DNA from 4 places in the Streptomyces sp. NPDC085481 genome. Region 4 is predicted to be linked to each of the others. Evidence: riboswitches for the same ligand, from Rfam matches in the RefSeq annotation. Region 4 holds a riboswitch; each other region holds the start of a gene.

Evidence for each region. A riboswitch is a leader RNA that binds a small molecule or an ion and turns the genes downstream of it on or off. The one in region 4 is predicted to bind cobalamin.
Region 1: linked by a shared signal. The riboswitch ahead of ACIGEZ_RS20055 (energy-coupling factor ABC transporter permease) and the one ahead of cobN (cobaltochelatase subunit CobN) in region 4 are both predicted to bind cobalamin.
Region 2: linked by a shared signal. The riboswitch ahead of ACIGEZ_RS16780 (acyl-CoA thioesterase) and the one ahead of cobN (cobaltochelatase subunit CobN) in region 4 are both predicted to bind cobalamin.
Region 3: linked by a shared signal. The riboswitch ahead of metE (5-methyltetrahydropteroyltriglutamate--homocysteine S-methyltransferase) and the one ahead of cobN (cobaltochelatase subunit CobN) in region 4 are both predicted to bind cobalamin.

Annotation. Positions count from the first base shown of each region.
Region 1 covers NZ_JBITTJ010000009.1:41,321-45,882, forward strand. The annotation lists gene ACIGEZ_RS20035 (hypothetical protein) at 1-284, opposite strand, end outside; gene ACIGEZ_RS20040 (energy-coupling factor ABC transporter ATP-binding protein) at 277-1,140, opposite strand; gene cbiQ (cobalt ECF transporter T component CbiQ) at 1,142-1,897, opposite strand; gene ACIGEZ_RS20050 (energy-coupling factor ABC transporter substrate-binding protein) at 1,904-2,296, opposite strand; gene ACIGEZ_RS20055 (energy-coupling factor ABC transporter permease) at 2,293-3,006, opposite strand; cobalamin riboswitch at 3,036-3,219, opposite strand; gene ACIGEZ_RS20060 (MFS transporter) at 3,480-4,562, shown strand, end outside.
Region 2 covers NZ_JBITTJ010000007.1:50,018-54,579, forward strand. The annotation lists gene scpA (methylmalonyl-CoA mutase) at 1-329, opposite strand, end outside; gene ACIGEZ_RS16775 (methylmalonyl-CoA mutase family protein) at 329-2,146, opposite strand; gene ACIGEZ_RS16780 (acyl-CoA thioesterase) at 2,250-2,627, opposite strand; cobalamin riboswitch at 2,777-2,932, opposite strand; gene ACIGEZ_RS16785 (questin oxidase family protein) at 2,993-4,003, opposite strand; gene helR (RNA polymerase recycling motor ATPase HelR) at 4,114-4,562, opposite strand, start outside.
Region 3 covers NZ_JBITTJ010000007.1:20,456-25,017, reverse strand. The annotation lists gene ACIGEZ_RS16635 (hypothetical protein) at 1-849, opposite strand, end outside; gene ACIGEZ_RS16630 (SAV_915 family protein) at 1,134-1,517, shown strand; gene lysA (diaminopimelate decarboxylase) at 1,532-2,866, shown strand; cobalamin riboswitch at 2,964-3,169, shown strand; gene metE (5-methyltetrahydropteroyltriglutamate--homocysteine S-methyltransferase) at 3,317-4,562, shown strand, end outside.
Region 4 covers NZ_JBITTJ010000002.1:281,406-285,967, reverse strand. The annotation lists gene cobN (cobaltochelatase subunit CobN) at 1-1,174, opposite strand, end outside; cobalamin riboswitch at 1,215-1,349, opposite strand; gene ACIGEZ_RS07145 (cobalamin biosynthesis protein CobG) at 1,511-2,731, shown strand; gene ACIGEZ_RS07140 (precorrin-8X methylmutase) at 2,728-3,396, shown strand; gene ACIGEZ_RS07135 (precorrin-2 C(20)-methyltransferase) at 3,393-4,562, shown strand, end outside.

The DNA.
Region 1 (4,562 bases), on a different contig from region 4:
CGTCGTGCCGTCTCCACCTGGCCGAGGCCGTCGGCGACGAGCGCGCATAACCGGCACCCGGCACCCTCGCAGACGTGAACGCCGGCCAGTTCGGCGAAGAGAGGTCCGAGCACGTCCAGGGTTTCCGTGAGGCGTGCCACGGAAGACATGAGGGCGCGGATGCGGTCGCTCTGCCCGCCGACCTGACGCCGGATGGCCATGAACCGGGCGAGATCCGTGCCGGAGATCGCGAAGAGTTCCTCGCCGTCCACCACGATCCGTCGAGCCTCGGGGGCGTCACCCATCGGCCGGCATCGTCGGCCTGAGAGGCGAGGGGGACAGGGCGATGAGTTCGGCCGGGGTGCGAGGGATCGCCGTCTGCTCCGGCAGGAGCCCGCGGCTGCGAAGCAGTTCGGCGGCCGCGACACCCCAGGGCAGCCGCAGGCCGGCCTGCTCCAGGAGGTCGGTGCGGGACAGGGACGTGACCGCGGGGCCGATGTGCGCGCCGGACGGGGTGAGCAGGGCAGCGTCGTCCGCCCAGCGGAGTGCCAGGTCCACGTCGTGGGTGGCCATCACGACGGTGGTGCCCTTCGCGCGCAGCTCGTCGAGCGTGGTGAGGAGGAGCTCCTGGCCGTCGGGATCGAGGCCCGCGGTCGGTTCGTCGAGGATGAGCACCCGCGGTCGCATGGCGACGGCTCCCGCGATGGCGGTGCGCTTGCGCTGGCCGAAGGAGAGCAGATGGGTGGGCCGGTCGGCGAGGGCGGTGATGCCCAGTGCGGCAAGGGCCTCGTCGACGCGCGTGCGTACCTGCGTGTCGGGCAGGCCGAGGTTGAGGGGTCCGAAGGACACGTCCTGGGCGACGGATGCCGCGAAGAGCTGGTCGTCCGGATCCTGGACCACCAGCTGCACGGTGGTACGCAGCCGGGTCAGGCCCTTCCGGTCGTACGCCACCGGTTGCCCGTGCAGCGTCAGTTGCCCGGTGCGTGGTCTCAACCCGCCGCTGAGCAGCCGCATCAGCGTGGTCTTGCCGCTTCCGTTGCGGCCGAGCAGTGCGAGGGCACGGCCTTCCTGGATGTCGAAGTCGAGACCGCTGAGCACGGTGGGGCCGTCCTCGTACGCGAAGGACGCGTCGCGTAGGGCGACGAGGGGGAGCTCGCTCATGTCAGCTGCCTTTCCCGTACGAGTGCAGTACGAGGGTGAGGGTGGCAAGGGCGGCGAGCAGGGTGAGGCTCGCGGCGACGAACCGGCCGGAGATCCGGACCTCGGGCAGCAGGACCCGCAGCGTCCCGTCGTAACCGCGTCCGGCGAGTCCGTCCTGGAGCCGGGCGGCGCGGTCGAAGGCGCGGACGAACGCGGTCGCGCCGAGCCCCCCGAGAGAGCGCCAGGTCGCCGCCCTCGTGGTGTGTCCGAGCCGGGCGGCCTGCGCCTCCCGGATGCGGCGGACCGAGTCGAGGAGCAGGAAGCTCATGCGGTACGTGACGAGGGCGACGTCCACGACCGGCGCGGGCACCCCGGCGCGGACCAGGCGGGGCAGCAGATCCGACATCGGAGTGGTGAACGCGAAGAGGAGGACGCCGAGGGAGGCGGCCGAGGTGCGCAGCAGCAACTCCCCGGCGCGGGCCGGGCCGCCAGGGGCGAGGGCCACCAGGCCCTCGGGCCCGCCGACCTGGACGAGCAGGGTGGCGGCTCCGGTCACGCAGAAGCCCAGCGGAACCTTGTAGGAGCGCCACAGCCGCCGGGCGGGGACGCCCGCCGGCCCCAGCAGCACGGCGAGCGCCGCGATCAGGACGAGGGCCGCGCCGGGCCACGGTGGCAGCGAGATGGCGAGGAGGGTCAGGCCGAGTCCGAGCACGGCCTTGTCCACGGGATGGCGGCGGCGCCAGCGACTGCTGTGCGCCGCCGCGTCGATCGGCAGCACGGTCGTTCAGGACCGCTCGGTCGCCGCACCCGACGGGGCGCCGTCCGCGGCGTCCCCGGCCGAGACCCGGCCCCCGTCGCCGTCGCCTGCTGCCCGTGCCCGCTCCGCGCCCTGCCGACGGCCTCGGTGCAGGCCGAAGTAGTAGGCGAGGACACCCGCGCCGAGGGCGGCCTGGAGGGCGAAGAGCGCCGACTCGATCTCGCCCGACGGAGGCTCGTAGAGGGGGGAGAACCAGGGCTTGTAGTCCGGCTTGATCTCGGTGATCGCCGTCTCCGCCTCGGCGTCCGCTCCGGCGAACGGCTCTTTCTTGTGGTCGCCGAGGCCGAGGGCCAGGGGCAGGACGGCGAGGGCCGCCACGAGGAGCAGCAGCACCGTGTTGATCTTGGCGTTACGGCTCATCGGGCCACCGCCTCGGCGTCGGCGTCGGCCCGACGGTCCCGCCTGCCACCGGTCACGAGCACGCCGAGCCGGGTGAGCTCGCCCTTGCTGGACTGCACGAGCAGCCGCATCACGAGGACGGTGAGCAGGCCCTCGCTGACCGCGAGCGGGATCTGCGTGACGGCGAAGATGGAGCCGAACTTGGTGAGCGCCCCCGCGAAACCGCTGCTCGGGTCGGGGAAGGCGAGCGCGAGCTGCACACTCGTGACGCAGTAGGTGGTGAGGTCGGCGACGAACGCGCCGAAGAACACCGTCACCATCAGCGGGACGTCGTACCGGCGAAGGAGCCGGTAGACGCCGTAGCCCGCCCAGGGGCCCACGATCGCCATCGAGAAGACGTTGGCGCCCAGGGTGGTGAGACCGCCGTGTGCGAGCAACAGGGCCTGGAAGAGCAGGGTGATGGTGCCGAGGACCGTCATGATCGGCGGCCGGAACAGGATGGCACCGAGACCGGTGCCGGTGGGATGAGAGCAACTACCGGTGACGGAAGGCAGTTTCAGAGCGGACAGCACGAACGTGAAAGCGCCGGAGGCGCCCAGGAGCAGCGTGCTCTCCGGGTGCTCCTTCACTTCGCGGCTGAGTGACCGTACTCCGTGGACGACGAACGGCGCGGATGCGACGCCCCAGGCGACCGCGTGCGCCGGAGGAAGGAAACCCTCGGCTATGTGCATGGTTCAGCGAACCCTCTCCAGCACCTCGTGGATGGTTGACGTGCCCTGGCCGGTCTCCTGGCTGACGGGTACCACCGCCCGTGCTCCGCCTTCCCGGGTCCGAGGACCCAGTGGCTGCCCGCGAGGGCTGGAGCCGGACTTCCCGGTCACAGTGGCGAGGGCCGCACCGGTTTCGCACCGGATTTCCCGCTCACCAAGGCGTGGCGACCCTAACGGGCCCTCATGGGCAGTGACAAGCGGAGCCAGGCGCGCGGACGGGGCACGCGGACGGCGCGCGGAGGCGCCGGCAGCGCGGTCGCTCCGACCGGGCGCCGTGGGGCCGATGGCTCGGGAGCCGCCCCGCCCGGCCGGTGGCCGCGCGGTGTGTTTCACGCCATAGGGGTCGTCGGGAACCCGCGGAAGACCGCCCACGACTGACTGTCCGACCGGTTCGTATCACCCCCAGCGCACCGCGAGAAACGGAGACGAGATCTGTGGTGTCACACGGGACGGAGGCGGCCGCCCCGCCGGACGGGCGGGCGAATCCGCGGCTCACGGCCCTGCTCACCTGCGCGATGGCGTTCTCCATGCTCCAGTTGTTCCTGCTGGGGGCGCTCGGCCCGCGTCTGGTGGACGACATGGGTGTCTCGCCGGCCGTGCTCGGTCTGACCACGACCGTCGGCTTCGGCACCGCCGCCCTCCTCTCCCCGGTCGGGGGGCGGATCGTGGACCGGACCGGGCCTCGCCGCTCGCTGGTGCTGCTGCTGGTGGCCTCGGCCGCCGCCCTGGCTCTCATCGGTGCGGCTCCCGGTGCCGGGCTGCTGCTTGGCTCGGTGGCCCTGGGCGGGGTGCCGCAGGCGCTCGCCAACCCGGCCACCAACAAGGCCGTCCTGGCCGCGGTGGCCCCCGGCCGGCGCGGAGCCGTGACCGGCATGAAGCAGTCGGGCGTGCAGCTCGGGGCCTTCGCGGCGGGACTTCCGCTGGCCGGGCTCGCCGCCGGTCTGGGCTGGCGTGCCGCCGTGTGGACGGCCGCGTGCGCGGCGTTGCTGGCCGCAGGGTGGGCGCACCGGTCCCTGCCCGCCGATCCCGAGCCGCCCGCGTCCCCCGCCGGCCGTGTGCGGGCTCCGCGGGGCATGACGGCCTGGCTGTGCGGCTACTCACTCTTCCTCGGCGCGGGGATCGCCTCGGTCAACACGTATCTCGCGTTGTACGGGTCGGGGCCGCTGGACCTGGGACCGGCCGTCGCCGCGGTCCTGGTCGCCGTCCTCGGCGTCACGGGGATCGTGGGCCGCGTCGGGTGGTCCCGGGCCGCCCGGCCCGGGCGGGCCGAGTGGCTGCCCGCGCTCCTGGCGTGCGGGGCCGTCGGTGCGGCGGCCCTCATCGGTGCCGCGCGGTGGGCGGGCCCCCTGGTGTGGGCCGGTGCCGTCGCGGTGGGCGTGTTCGCGGTCTCGGCGAACGCCGTGTCCATGGTGCTGGTGATGCAGCGGGCCGAACCGGGCCGGGCCGGCCAGGATTCGGCCCTCGTCGCGGCGGGCTTCTTCGCCGGATTCGCGATCGGCCCCGCCGCGTTCGCGCCG
Region 2 (4,562 bases), on a different contig from region 4:
TGACCGGCCGCCAGGTTGCGCCGGTAGAAGGCGTTGGACTCCTCCGCGGTGGAGAAGCCCGCGTACTGGCGGATGGTCCACGGCTGGTTGACGTACATCGTCGGGTACGGGCCGCGCAGGTACGGCGCCATGCCCGGGTACGTGCCGAGGAAGTCCACGTCCGACAGGTCATGCCCGGTGTACAGCGGCTTGACCGCGATGCCCTCCGGCGTCTCCCAGAGCAGATCGTCACCGCCGGAGGACCGCTTGACGGCGGCGCGCCACTCCTCGGCGCTGCCGGCGGGGGAGGGGGATCCCAGGCCGATCCCGGTGAAGTCGGGGATTCCCATCAGGACACTCCCATACGGTCGAGGGTGGCGGAGAGCACGGCGACGGCGTCGCACCCCGCGAAGACGTAGCTGTCGACACCGGCGTACGAACCGGGCCGGCCGGCCAGCGCGACATGCCCGGCGCCGGCCGCGCGCAGGGCCGCGGCGGTGGACTCGGCCTGCTCCTCGTACAGGGCGTCGCTGGAGCACAGGCAGGCTTCGCCGGCGCCGCTGTCCTCGAACGAACCCTCGCTGACGGGCTCGATGCCGCCCGCCTGGAAGAGGTTGGCGGCGAAGGTGAGCCGGGCCGTGTGCGCGGCGGCGGGCCCGAGCGCGGCCAGGTAGACGCGCGGCCGGACGCCGTTCGCCGCCAGATGCGCGTCGGAGCGGGCGCGCAGCGCCTCGTACGCCTCGTCGCGCCGGACGCGCGGCAGGCCGCCACCCGGCTCGGCGGGCGCGGGCACGCGCACCACGGGCTTCTCCGCGAGGTGCGGGAACTCGCTGACACCGGTGACCGGTTCACGCCGCCTGGCGAGGGCCCTGGAGCGCTCCGCCCAGGTCGCGGCCAGCCGCTCCCGGACGGTTCCGGCCCGCAGGGCGGCCGCCTGACCGCCCGCCCGCTCGATCTCCTGGAAGAACTCCCAGGCGGCGTGCGCGAGCTCGTCGGTCAGCCGCTCGACGTACCAGGAGCCGCCGGCCGGGTCGATCACCCGGGACAGGTGCGACTCCTCGATGAGGATGGTCGAGGTGTTCCGGGCGATCCGGCGCGCGAACGCGTCCGGCAGACCGAGCGCGTGGTCGAAGGGGTGCACGGTGACCGACTCGGCACCGCCCACCCCGGCCGCCAGCGTGGCGACCGTCGTGCGCAGCATGTTCACCCACGGGTCGCGGGCCGACATCATCACCGGCGAGGTCACCGCGTGCTGGAGCTGCGCCCCGGCCGCCGGAGCGCCGCACGCCTCCGCCACCCGCGCCCACAGCCGGCGCGCGGCGCGCAGCTTGGCGATGGTCAGGAACTGGTCGGCGGTGGCGGCGTACCGGAACTCCAGCTGCCCGAGCGCCTGTTCCACCGTCAGACCGCCCTCGGTGAGCGCCCGCAGATAGGCGACACCGGTGGCGAGCGAGCTGCCGAGCTCCTGCGCGGCGGAGCCGCCGGCCTCGTGGTACGGCAGGGCGTCCACGGTCAGCGCCCGCAGCCCCGGGTACCCCTCGGCGCAGCGCCGGGCCAGACCGACGGCGGCGGGGAAGCCGTCGCCGTCGTACGCGGCGCCGGTACGGGCCTCGGTGCCGAGCGGATCGGCGCCGAGGTTGCCGCGCACGGCGTCGGTGCCGACCCCGCGCCGCCCGTGGATGTCGAACAGCTCGTTAGCGGCGGCCACGGTCTCGGGACCGGCGTCGAGCACGACGGGGGCGAGGTCGAGGTACACGTTCCCGAGCACCCGGTCGAGCCCGGCCGTCGGGATGCCGCCCGCGCCCACCCTCAGCCACAGCGAGGTGACGCCGTTCTCCAGGTCCGTCAGGACCGCGTCCGGGTCGGCGGTCGTGTGCCGCTGGCGCACGTCCCAGCCGCCCGCGGTGTTCCCCTCGGCCCGGCTCGCCCGGACGAACGGCGCGAACCCGGGCAGGCCGGGCTCGGGCCCGGCGTCGCCCTCGCCATACAGCGGACGGGCCCGCAGGCCGTCCTCGAGCGCGGTGGACAGGACGTCCTCGGCCTCGGTCTCCGGAACGTCCTTGCCCGACCTGCTCAGTACGCCCGCCACGAGGCGCTGCCACTGGGCATGGGTCGCTGCGGGGAATTCGGCGGCCAGCGAAAGGCCGTCGTCAGGCAGCACAGTCATGCTCGGATGCTAGGTCAGCGCGTCAAAGGAGCAGCAGGGGAAACCGCTGTGACCTTGACCTCCCCTGATCGACCTTGAACGCCGAGCGGAATCCGTGCTCATGTCAGGGGGCATCGGAAACGGGCACTCCCTCACCACGCTCGAGGACGGGCACGGCCCGCGGACGTCCCTCGGCGTCGATCGCGACGAAGGTGAGGAAGGCGGTGGCGACCTCGGCGGCGGGACCGGAGCTGTTCCAGCGCTCGGCGGTGACCCGTACGCCGACGGTCATCGACGTCCGCCCGGCCCGCTCGAGTCCGGCCTCCACACTGAGCAGGTCCCCGGCCCGTACGGGAGCGAGAAAGGTCATCCGGTCGACGGAGACGGTCACGGCGGGCCCGTCGGCGTGCCGCCCCGCGGCGGCCGCGGCGGCGTCGTCGATGAGCTTCATCATCACGCCGCCGTGGATGGTCCCGTAGAGGTTGGTGTCGTGCTCGCTCATGATGTGGGCGAGGACGACCCGGGAGTCGTCCGGGGTCTTGGCGGTGCGGGTGGTGGGACGCGTGACGGTGCGATCGGCCACGTCAACTCTCCTTCGCGAGTCGCGGCAAGGGCTCCGCGCGCACGGGATGCCGGCGCACGGGCAGCGGCAGGTCTTCGGACTCGCGAGCACGCCCACCGGGATCACCGGCGGACACCTACTGGCCGTCGCTTCCCGGACCCGTGCCGGGTCCAGTGCTGTGTGACGGCGGTCGTTCCCGCTCACCGCTGCGGGGCAGTCCCGGATTCCCACCGGGTTCCCTCTTACGACGCATCCCGCCTGGAGGACGGGGCGAACCAGCTGCACCGCCAGCCTACGACAGGCCGCTAGCGCAGCGGCTCGCTCAGTTCGACGGCCCTCAGGGCCGCTGCCAGGGCCTGCTCGTCGCCGATGTCGAGGGCGGTGTCGGTCAGTTTGACGACGTGTTCGTCGCCGTGGGCGAGGGCCAGTTCGAAGACCTCTTCGGCGGTGCGGGACCCCGGCGGCACGAAGGCGACGGGGGCGTCCGGTGCGTACATCGCGGTCACCGCGGCGGACGCCGTCCAGGCGGCGTGCAGGCTGGGTGCCCACAGGGGCCTCGGGAGGGCGGGCAGGGTGCGCAGGACGGCGTTGGGGGCCGTGGCGGCGTGGACCAGCATCGTCTCCTCGCCGTGGCCGTGGGTGGCGTAGCGGTGGGTGGCCGCCCGCACGAGTTCGGCGAGGCGGCGACGGGCCTCGTCCGGGTCCGTGACACCGGCCGCCCACACCGGCAGGCCGGTGACGCGGTCGAGCCGTGCGGGGAAGGCCCCGTCCCGCTCGGCGACGGGCACCACCGCGTCGAGGGCGCCGGCCGCGCTGTCGGCGCCGCGCAGGGGAGCGAGACCGGATACGGGGCGGTGCCGGGCCGCCCAGTAGCCGAGCCCGTGCGCGAGTTCGGCCAGGCGCGGCTCGGTCACCTCGCCGGCGAGCAGGGTGCGCACGGCGTGCCCCACCCGGATCACCGGATGCGTCGACCCGCCGTACATCCCGGGCAGCAGCCGCGGCCACCACTGCGCGAGCACGTCACGCCACGGCCGCTCCCCGATCTCCCGGCCGAAGTAGTCGATCCAGTCGGCGACCCGCCGCGGATCCCCCAGCGCGAGCCGCCAGCCGGCGTCCGTCACCGGCTCGACCCCGGCCGGGAACTCCTCCAGCTTCCGTGCGTACAGGTCCAGCCACCGGTGCACCGCCCCCGCCCGCCCCCGGGCGGCCAGCGCCTCCACGGCCATCGGCGCGTGGTTGGTCAGCCGGCCCACCCGCTCGGGCCCCGAGCCGTGCAGTCGCTGAAGTGCCTCGTCGAGGATCCCTGTCGTCTCCATGCCGGTGACGTTAGGGCGGGCCACGGGGACGACGTAACGGGCGGAGGGCGTAGGACCGGGCGCACGGGACCTAGGTCCGCGGCCCTCGGCAGGGGCTTGTCAGCGGCTCGTCACGAGCTCGTGAGGATGACGAGTTGCCGGGTCGCGCGGGTCATCGCGACATAGCGGTCGACGGCTCCTTCGATGCCGGTGCCGAGGTTCTCCGGGTCGACGAGGACGACCAGGTCGAACTCGAGGCCCTTCGCGAGGCTCGGGGTGAGCGAGCGGACCCGGGCGGTCGGCTCGAAGGCGGGGTCGCCGATGACGCAGGCGATGCCCTCGGCGTGGGTGGTGAGCCAGGTGTCGAGGATCGAGTCGAGCTCCGTGACCGATCCGCGGACGACCGGGAGGCCGCTGCTGCGGACCGAGGTCGGCACGTTGGCATCGGGGAGCGCGGCGCGGATGGCCGGCTCGGCCTCCGCCATGACCTCTTCCGGTGTCCGGTAGTTGATGCTGAGCGAGGCCACCTCGATCCGGTCGAGCCCGACCCGCTCCAGCCGTTCCTGCCAGGACTCCGTGA
Region 3 (4,562 bases), on a different contig from region 4:
CTGCTCCAGGAGGAACTTCAGCACGAGCTCGTCGGCGAGGCAGCCGAGCCGCCGGAAACCGCCGTCGGTGAAGCGGGTGGTGAGGGCGACGGCGGTCACCAGGAAGCGGCGGGCGAAGAGTTCGTCGTACGTCGCCGCGTACCGCGCCGGGAGCTGGTCCAGGTGCCAGAGCTGGCCCTCGCACCCGGCGACGGTGGAGTCCTCCTCGGCGAGGACCAGGACGTCGTCGTACAGCTCGTCGATGAGGACCTCGGTGGCGTACACCAGGGCACCTGCGGCCAGTTCGGCGCTGGCGGGCCGCACCCCCCGCTCGTCCGCGGGCTCGTCGACCCCGAACGCCTCAGGCCCGAAGGAGCGCAGCCGTACGGCCATGGCCCGGATCTCGCCCTCGGGATCCTGCGCCTCCTCCGCGAGCTCGAACGGCTCGTCGGCCGGCTGCCGGGCGAGCTGGGCCCGCCGTGCCTGCGGGTCACTGGGCGGCGCGTCCGGCCCGTCGGCGGCGGCCAGGCTCTCGTGCGCGAGGTCGGTGTGCAGCTTGACCTCGCTGCTCTCCACCACCCACTCGGCCAGCACCTCGGTGCGCTCGAGCACCTCCTGCGCCACGGAGCCGACCGCGTCCTCCGCCACCTCCAGGGAAGGCGCCTCGACGAACACCTTGAGCACCGCGCCGCGGGAGTGGGCCCCCACGACGACATCGAGCACATCCACCTCCACCCCGTCGGGGCCCTCGACCCCGGCCACGGAGTCGAACCCCCGTTCCAACAGCGCGACGACTCCCACCCTGCGCAGCTCGTCCAGCTGGGGAGCGCCGTCCGGTATGCACGTTTCCACGGTCACGACGTACGTCACGACGGCAAGCGTGCCAGGTCGGCCCGCCCGGTTCCGGGTGATCGCGAAATCACCCGGGGAGGCGACGGGAACAGGCCGGTCCGCCGCCCTGCGCAACACCCGTGGAGACGCGGCACGGCGACCACGACCCGCAGGTCGTGCGGCTCGTTCCCCGAGCGAGCGAATCGCGTCAAGTCCCCGTCAGGAGGGCGTCAGAGGAGCTCCGGACCGGCGGGCGGCGGGCATAGCTTCGGGGACGGCCCTGGCGCGAACGGTGCCGGGGCGCACGTTCCTGGGGAGGAACCATGAACCACGCCCGGTACGGAGACGATCCCGAGCCCTCTGAACAGGTGCCGGCCGGACGACTGTGCGTCCCCGTCCGGCCGGTCGCCCACGGCTGCGCGGCCCGCCTCTTCCGCACCCCCGTCGGCGCCCGCACGGCGGTCGCCTTCACCACACCGGCACGCCTCCGGTCGGTCCTGGGCGCCGACCAGCCCTGGACACCCCTCGCCGAGCCGGCGCTGCGCGCCCTCGTGGCCCCGCTGGGCATCGAGACGCTGACCGTCGACCCGGCCCTGACGGCGCCGGCGCTCGCCGCGCCGCCGCTCGCGGCACCGGTCTCCGGCCGCCACCCGGTCCGGGCCGCAGGGCCGGCCGGCCGGCCCTTGACCGCGACGCTCGCGCGGTGACGGGGGCCGCCGGGATGACCGTCACGCCGCTGCGCCCGGTCGCCGCCCCCGCGGGCGACCTGTCCGTCTGGCCCGCGTCCACCGCCGAGGGGCCGAACGGCCGGGTCTTCGTCGGCGGGGTGCCGCTGGACGAGGTCGCCCAGAGCCACGGCACCCCCGTCTACGTCCTCGACGAGGCCGAGGTCCGCGACCGCTGCCGCACCTACCGCGACGCCTTCCCCGAGGCCGAGGTCCACTACGCGGCCAAGGCGTTCCTGTGCCGCGCGCTGGTCCACTGGGTCGAGGAGGAGGGCCTGGGTCTGGACGTCTGCTCCGCGGGCGAGCTGGAGCTGGCCGTCACCACCGGCTTCCCGGCCGAGCGGATCCTGCTGCACGGCAACGCCAAGTCCCCGGAGGACCTGCGGACAGCGCTGCGCCTCGGGGTGGGCCGGATCGTCATCGACAGCCCCGCGGAGATCGCCCGGATCGCCGCCGCCGTGGGCCCGAAGGGCCGGCAGAAGGTGATGCTGCGGGTCACCCCCGGCATCAGCGCGGGCGGCCACGCCAAGATCCGCACGGGTTCGGACGACCAGAAGTTCGGTCTCTCCCTGCGGGACGGCCACGCCCAGCACGCCATCGCCCGGATCCTCGACCAGCCGCAGCTGCAACTCACCGGTCTGCACTGCCACCTGGGCTCGCAGATCACCGACGTCAAGCCCTATCTGGTCGCGGTGCGCCGGCTGGTCGGCCTGATGGCCCGCACCCGGGACGCCCACGGGGTCGTGCTGCCCGAGCTCGACCTCGGCGGCGGCCACGGCATCGCGTACCGGCCGGGCGACCCCGCGCTCGACCTGACCGCGCTCGCCCGCCGGGTCCGCGCCGAGCTGATCGAGAGCTGCGCGGGCGCCGGACTGCCCGTACCGCGGCTGATCGTGGAGCCGGGGCGGGCCGTGACCGGTCCGGCCGGAGTCGCCGTCTACCGGGTCCTCGCGGTGAAGACCACCCCCGAGCGGGTCTTCGTCGCCGTGGACGGCGGGATGAGCGACAACCCGCGCCCGGCGCTGTACGGGGTGAGGTACGTGCCGCGGCTGATCGGCCGCCCCTCGGCCGCCGGGCCGCTGCGGGCGACGGTCGTGGGACGCCACTGCGAGGCCGGTGACGTCCTCGCCGAGGACGTCAGCCTCCCCGCGGACATCCACCCGGGCGACCTGCTCGCCCTGCCGGTGGCCGGCGCGTACCACCTGTCGATGGCCTCCTCTTACAACCTGGTCGGCCGCCCGCCGGTCGTCGCCGTCTCGGCGGGCACGAGCCGGCTCCTCGTCCGCAGGGAGTCCCTGGCCGACCTGCGCGCCCGCGACATCGGCCTGTGACGCCCGCCCCACCACCCGACCCGAGTCCGCCCCGCAACCCTCACCCCCGAAACCCCACGCGCCACTCCCACCCGGCGCGTAGGGTGTGCGGTGCAGCTGGTTCGCCCCGTCCTCCAGGCGGGATGCGTCGTAAGAGGGAACCCGGTGAAAATCCGGGACTGCCCCGCAGCGGTGAGCGGGAACGACCGCCGTCACACAGCACTGGACCCGAGACGGGTCCGGGAAGCGACGGCCAGTAGGTGTCCGCCGGTCGACGTCTGCGTCGGCCGGGCCGGGCGTGCTCGCGAGTCCGAAGACCTGCCACTGCCCGTGCGCGACGACCGCGCGCGGAGATTCCGGTGACCTCGAGGGCGGGTCGGCGACGTCGGGCACACCCACCGTGTGTCCCGCGCTCCTTCGCGTCCCCGTGGTCCACCGGGATCCTTCACACGACTCGCGAAGGAGAGTTCCGTGACCACCACCGTGTACGGGTATCCGCGTCAGGGCCCGAACCGGGAGCTCAAGAAGGCCGTCGAGGGCTACTGGAACGGCCGGGTGACGGCCGACCGGTTGCAGGAGACGGCGGCAGGGCTGCGCCGCGCCACCTGGCGGCGGCTCGCCGAGGGCGGCATCAGGGAAGTGCCGACCGGGGACTTCTCGTTCTACGACCACGTCCTGGACACCAGCGTCATGGTCGGCGCCGTGCCCGCCCGGCACCGTGCCGCGGTGGCCGCCGACGCGCTCGACGGCTACTTCGCCATGGCGCGCGGCACGCAGGACGTGGCGCCGCTCGAGATGACCAAGTGGTTCGACACCAACTACCACTACCTGGTGCCCGAGCTCGGTCCCGGCACCGTGTTCAGCGCCGACTCGGCCAAGCAGGTCGGCGAGTTGACCGAGGCGCTGGGGCTCGGGCTCACCGCCCGGCCGGTCCTGGTCGGGCCCGTGACCTATCTGCTGCTCGCCAAGCCGGCCGCGGACGCCCCGGCCGATTTCGTACCGCTCACCCTCCTCGACCGGCTGCTGCCGGTGTACGCCGAGGTGCTCGCCGATCTGCGGGCGGCGGGCGCGGAGTGGGTGCAGCTGGACGAGCCGGCGCTCGTGCAGGACCGCACGCCCGCCGAACTGAACGCCGCCGCCCGCGCGTACCGCGATCTGGGCGCCCTCGCCGACCGGCCGCGGCTGCTCGTCGCCTCCTACTTCGACCGGCTCGGCGACGCGCTGCCCGTCCTGGCGAAGGCGCCGGTCGACGGCCTCGCCCTGGACTTCACCGGTCCTGCATCGGCGAACCTGGAGGATCTCGCGGCGGCCGGCGGCCTGCCCGGCAAGCGGCTCGTCGCCGGGGTCGTGGACGGCCGCAACGTGTGGATCAACGACCTGGAGAAGTCGCTGGCCACGCTCGCGACCCTGCTCGGGCTCGCCGACCGCGTCGACGTCGCCGCCTCCTGCTCGCTGCTGCACGTGCCGCTCGACGCGGCGGCCGAGCGGGACGTCGATCCGCAGGTGGGGCGCTGGCTGGCGTTCGCGCGGCAGAAGACGGAGGAGATCGCGACGCTGGCGCGCGGGCTCGCCGAGGGGCCCGGCGCGATCACCGCGCGGCTCGCCGCGAACCGGGCCGCGTTGTCCTCCCGCGCCGCGTCCGCGCTGACCCGCGATCCGGCGGTGCGGGCCCGTACGGCGGCGGTGACCGCCACGGACGCCCGCCGCTCGCAGCCGT
Region 4 (4,562 bases):
CGCCGTCGCCGGACACCAGGCCCGGGATGTCCTCGACCGGGCCGAAGTCGTAGCCCTCCGCGATGAGCCGGTCGAGCAGCGCCACCGCGGAGGCGGGGGTGTCCAGACCGACCGCGTTGCCGATCCGCGAGTGCTTCGTCGGGTACGCGGACAGGACGAGCGCCAGCTTCTTCTCGGCGTTCGGGATGTGGCGCAGGCGGGCGTGCCGTACGGCGATGCCGGCGACGCGGGCGGCGCGCTCGGCGTCGGCGACGTATGCCGGGAGGCCGTCCTCGTCGATCTCCTTGAACGAGAACGGGACCGTGATCAGCCGGCCGTCGAACTCGGGGACGGCGACCTGGCTCGCCGCGTCCAGCGGCGACAGGCCCTCGTCGTTCTCCTCCCACGCGGCGCGCGAGCCCGTCAGGCACAGCGCCTGCAGGATCGGCACGTCGAGCGCGGCGAGCGCGCCCGCGTCCCAGGCCTCCTCGTCGCCGCCGGCCTGCGCCTCGGCGGGCTTGGTGCCGCCGGCGGCGAGGACGGTGGTCACGATCGCGTCGGCGCCGCGCAGCTCGTCGAGCAGCTCCGGCTCGGGGGCGCGCAGGGAGGCCACGTACAGCGCCTTGGCCCGGCCGCCGGCCTCCTCGACGGCGTCGCACAGGGCGCCGACGAAGGCGGTGTTGCCGCTCATGTGGTGGGCGCGGTAGTAGAGCACCGCGATGGTCGGGGCGCCGTCCGCGGCCTTGGAGACGCGCTCCAGCGGGCCCCAGGTGGGCGCGGGCGCCGGGGGCTCGAAGCCGTGACCGGTGAGCAGCACCGTGTCGGACAGGAACCGGGCCAGCTGCTCCAGGTTGCCCGGGCCGCCGTGCGCCAGGTAGGCGTGGGCCTCGGTGGCGACGCCGACGGGGACGGTGGACGCCTCCATCAGCTGGGCGTCGGGCGCCTGTTCGCCGCTGAGCACCACCACCGGCTTCCCGGCGGCCAGGACCGCGTCGAGGCCCTCCTGCCAGGACCGCAGCCCGCCGAGCAGGCGGACGACGACGAGCTCGGCGCCTTCGAGCAGGGCGGGCAGGTCGGCGAGCGGGAGCCGGGCGGGGTTGGCGAACCGGTACCGGACCGGGGAGTCGGGCGCGGCGGCGGTGGCCGCTCGGGCGCTGAGCAGGTCGGTGTCGGAGTGCGACAGCAGCAGGAGCATGGCGAGCTCAGGCCCTTCCTCGGGGTTGTCCGCGCCCCGGGTGGTCGTATGGACGGCGGGAGTTCCTGACTCACCGGCCCCGGAACACGGGACCGGCTCACAGTGGCGGGACCGCGCCGGATTCACACCGGGCTTCCTCCCCGGGGTCCTGGGACCCCATGCCGATCTGCATCCTAGATCGTGGCGCGGTCGGTGGGGCGGGGGCGGGGAGTCGGCCGGGTCACACCGCCGGGGGGCGGCGCCGCCGCGCCGGGCCCGCCGCGGCACCTCGCGTCCCCCGCGTCGCGCCCGTCACACCCGTCGTCCGAGCAGGTGGGAGCGGACGTGGCCGTGGGTATGCTCGCCGCCATGCCGGCCACCCCACGCACCTCGCCCGAACCGGGCGAACCTCTCATACGGGACCGCGGCGACGCCTGCCCGGGTGCGCTGCGCCTGCACTCCGCCGACGACGGCCGGCTGGCCCGACTGCGGCTGCCCGGCGGGCGGTTGACGGCGCATCAGGTCGAGGTCCTCGCCGACGCGGCGGAGTCGCTCGGCGACGGGTGCGTCAGCGTCACCTCGCGCGGGAACGTGGAGCTGCGCGGGCTCGGTGAGGGCTGTGGCGGTGCGCTGGCCGGCCTGCTCGACCGGGCCGGGCTGCTGCCCTCCCCCACCCACGAGCGGGCCCGCAACATCGTCGCCTCGCCGGCCGCGGGGCTGGACGGACTCGGGTACGCGGACGTGCAGTTGTGGGCCCGGGAGCTGGACGCCCTGCTGTGCGCCGAGCCCTGGACGGCGGCGCTCTCGGGGCGGTTCCTGTTCGTCCTGGACGACGGGCGGGGCGATGTCGCGGGGCTCGGCGGGGATGTGACCTTGCTCGCAGAAGGGCCGACGGTGCTGCTGCGCGTCGGCGGGCCGGTCCTCCGCATCGCCGCCGCCGACGCGCCCCGTGCCGCCCTCGCCGCCGCCGGGGCGTTCCTCGACGCCGCCCGGGCCGCGGGCAACGGGGCCTGGCGCGTGCGCGAGCTGCCCGAGGGGCACCGACCGGACCCGGCCGGCGCCCTGGCGCGCGCCGGGATCGGCGCCGAGCCCGTACCCGTACTCCCGCGGCCCGTACCCCCGCCGCTCCTCCCCGGACCCCTCGGACCCCGCGCCCTGCACGTCCTCGCGCCGCTCGGGCGGCTGACCGCCGCTCAGCTGCGGGCGCTGCTGCCGGCCGGCGAGGTGCGGTTCACGCCCTGGCGCGGGGTGGTCGTCGCCGCCGGGCACGGACGGCTCGCCGAGCTCGCCTCGTACGGGCTGATCACCCGCCCCGACGCGCCCTCCGTCGGCGTCAGCGCCTGCACCGGTCGCCCCGGCTGCGCCAAGTCGCTCGCCGACGTGCGGGCGGAGGCCGCGCGGGCGCCCCGGGGGGAGCTGCCCGTGCACTTCTCCGGGTGCGAGCGGCGCTGCGGACACCCACACGGCGCCTGGGTCGACGTCCTCGCCACCGGTGACGGCGACTACCTGGTGGACGGCGTCCCCACCCCCCGTACCTCCCTGACCGAAGCAGTAGCCACGGCCCGCACCACGAGATGAGCGAGAACAGGATGTTCGAGTACGAGAAGGACGGCACGGAGATCTACCGCCGGTCCTTTGCCACGATCCGCGCCGAGGCGGACCTCGCGGGCCTGCCCGCCGACGTCGCGCAGGTCGCGGTGCGGATGATCCACGCCTGCGGCATGACCGACCTCGTCCGGGACATCGCCTACTCGCCCGGCGTGGTGGCCGCGGCCCGCGCCGCCCTGCGCGCGGGCGCGCCCATCCTGTGCGACGCGCAGATGGTCGCGAGCGGGGTCACCCGCAAGCGGCTGCCCGCCGGCAACGACGTGGTCTGCACCCTGTCCGACCCGTCCGTCCCGGCGCTCGCCGCCGAGCTCGGCACCACGCGGTCGGCGGCGGCCATGGAGCTGTGGCGGGACCGGCTCGAAGGGTCGGTCGTGGCCATCGGCAACGCTCCGACGGCGCTGTTCCACCTCCTGGAGATGGTGGCGAAGGGCGCGGGCCGGCCCGCGGCCGTCCTCGGCATCCCGGTCGGCTTCATCGGCGCCGCCGAGTCGAAGGACGCCCTGGCGGCCCAGGAGCTGGGCCTCGAGTACCTGGTCGTGCGGGGCCGGCGCGGCGGCAGCGCCATGACCGCGGCCGCGATCAACGCGATCGCCCACGAGGCGGAGATCCAGGAGACCCGGGAGACCCAGGCATGAGCGGGAAGCTGTACGGGGTCGGGCTCGGGCCCGGCGACCCGAACCTGATGACGGTCGCCGCCGTGAAGGCGATCGCGGCCGCCGACGTGATCGCGTACCACTCGGCCCGCCACGGGCGGTCCATCGCCCGGTCGATCGCGGCCGAGCACCTCCGCGAGGACCACATCGAGGAGCGGCTGATGTACCCGCTCACGGTGGAGACCACCGACCACCCCGGCGGCTACCGCGGCGCCCTCGACGACTTCTACGAGGAGGCCTCGGAGCGGCTCGCCGCCCACCTCGACGCCGGGCGCACGGTCGCCGTGCTCGCCGAGGGCGACCCGCTGTTCTACGGCTCGTACCAGCACATGCACAAGCGGCTCGCGCACCGCTACGACACCGAGGTCATCCCCGGCGTCACGTCGGTGAGCGCGGCCGCGGCGCGGCTCGGGGAGCCGCTGTGCGAGGCGGAGGAGGTGCTGACGATCATCCCCGGCACGCTGCCGGAGGACGAGCTCACCGCGCGCCTCGCGGGCACCGACTCGGCCGTCGTGATGAAGCTTGGCCGGACCTTCCCGACCGTGCGGCGCGCCCTCGAGCGGGCGGGTCGCCTCGAGGACGCGCGGTACGTGGAGCGCGCCTTCATGGCGGGGGAGCGGACCGAGCGGCTCGACGAGGTGGACGCGTCCTCCGTGCCGTACTTCTCGGTGGCGGTGCTGCCCTCGCGGATCGACCGGACCCCGCCGGTACGGGAGCGGGGCGAGGTCGTCGTGGTCGGTACGGGGCCGGCCGGGGCGCCCTGGCTGACCCCCGAGTCGCGCGGCGCGCTCGTCAACGCCGACGACCTGGTCGGCTACACGACGTACCTCGACCGGGTCCCGGTGCTGCGCGCCGGGCAGCAGCGGCACGGCTCGGACAACAAGGTCGAGTCGGAGCGGGCCGAGTTCGCCCTCGACCTGGCCCGGCGGGGGCGGCGCGTGGCCGTCGTGTCAGGCGGGGACCCGGGGGTGTTCGCGATGGCCACGGCGGTCCTGGAGGTGGCGGCGGAGGAGCGGTACGCCGACGTGCCCGTACGGGTCCTGCCGGGCGTGACCGCGGCCAACGCGGCCGCCGCGGCCGCGGGCGCGCCCCTCGGGCACGACTACGCGACCATCTCGCTCTCCGACCGGCTCAAGCCGTGGGAGGTC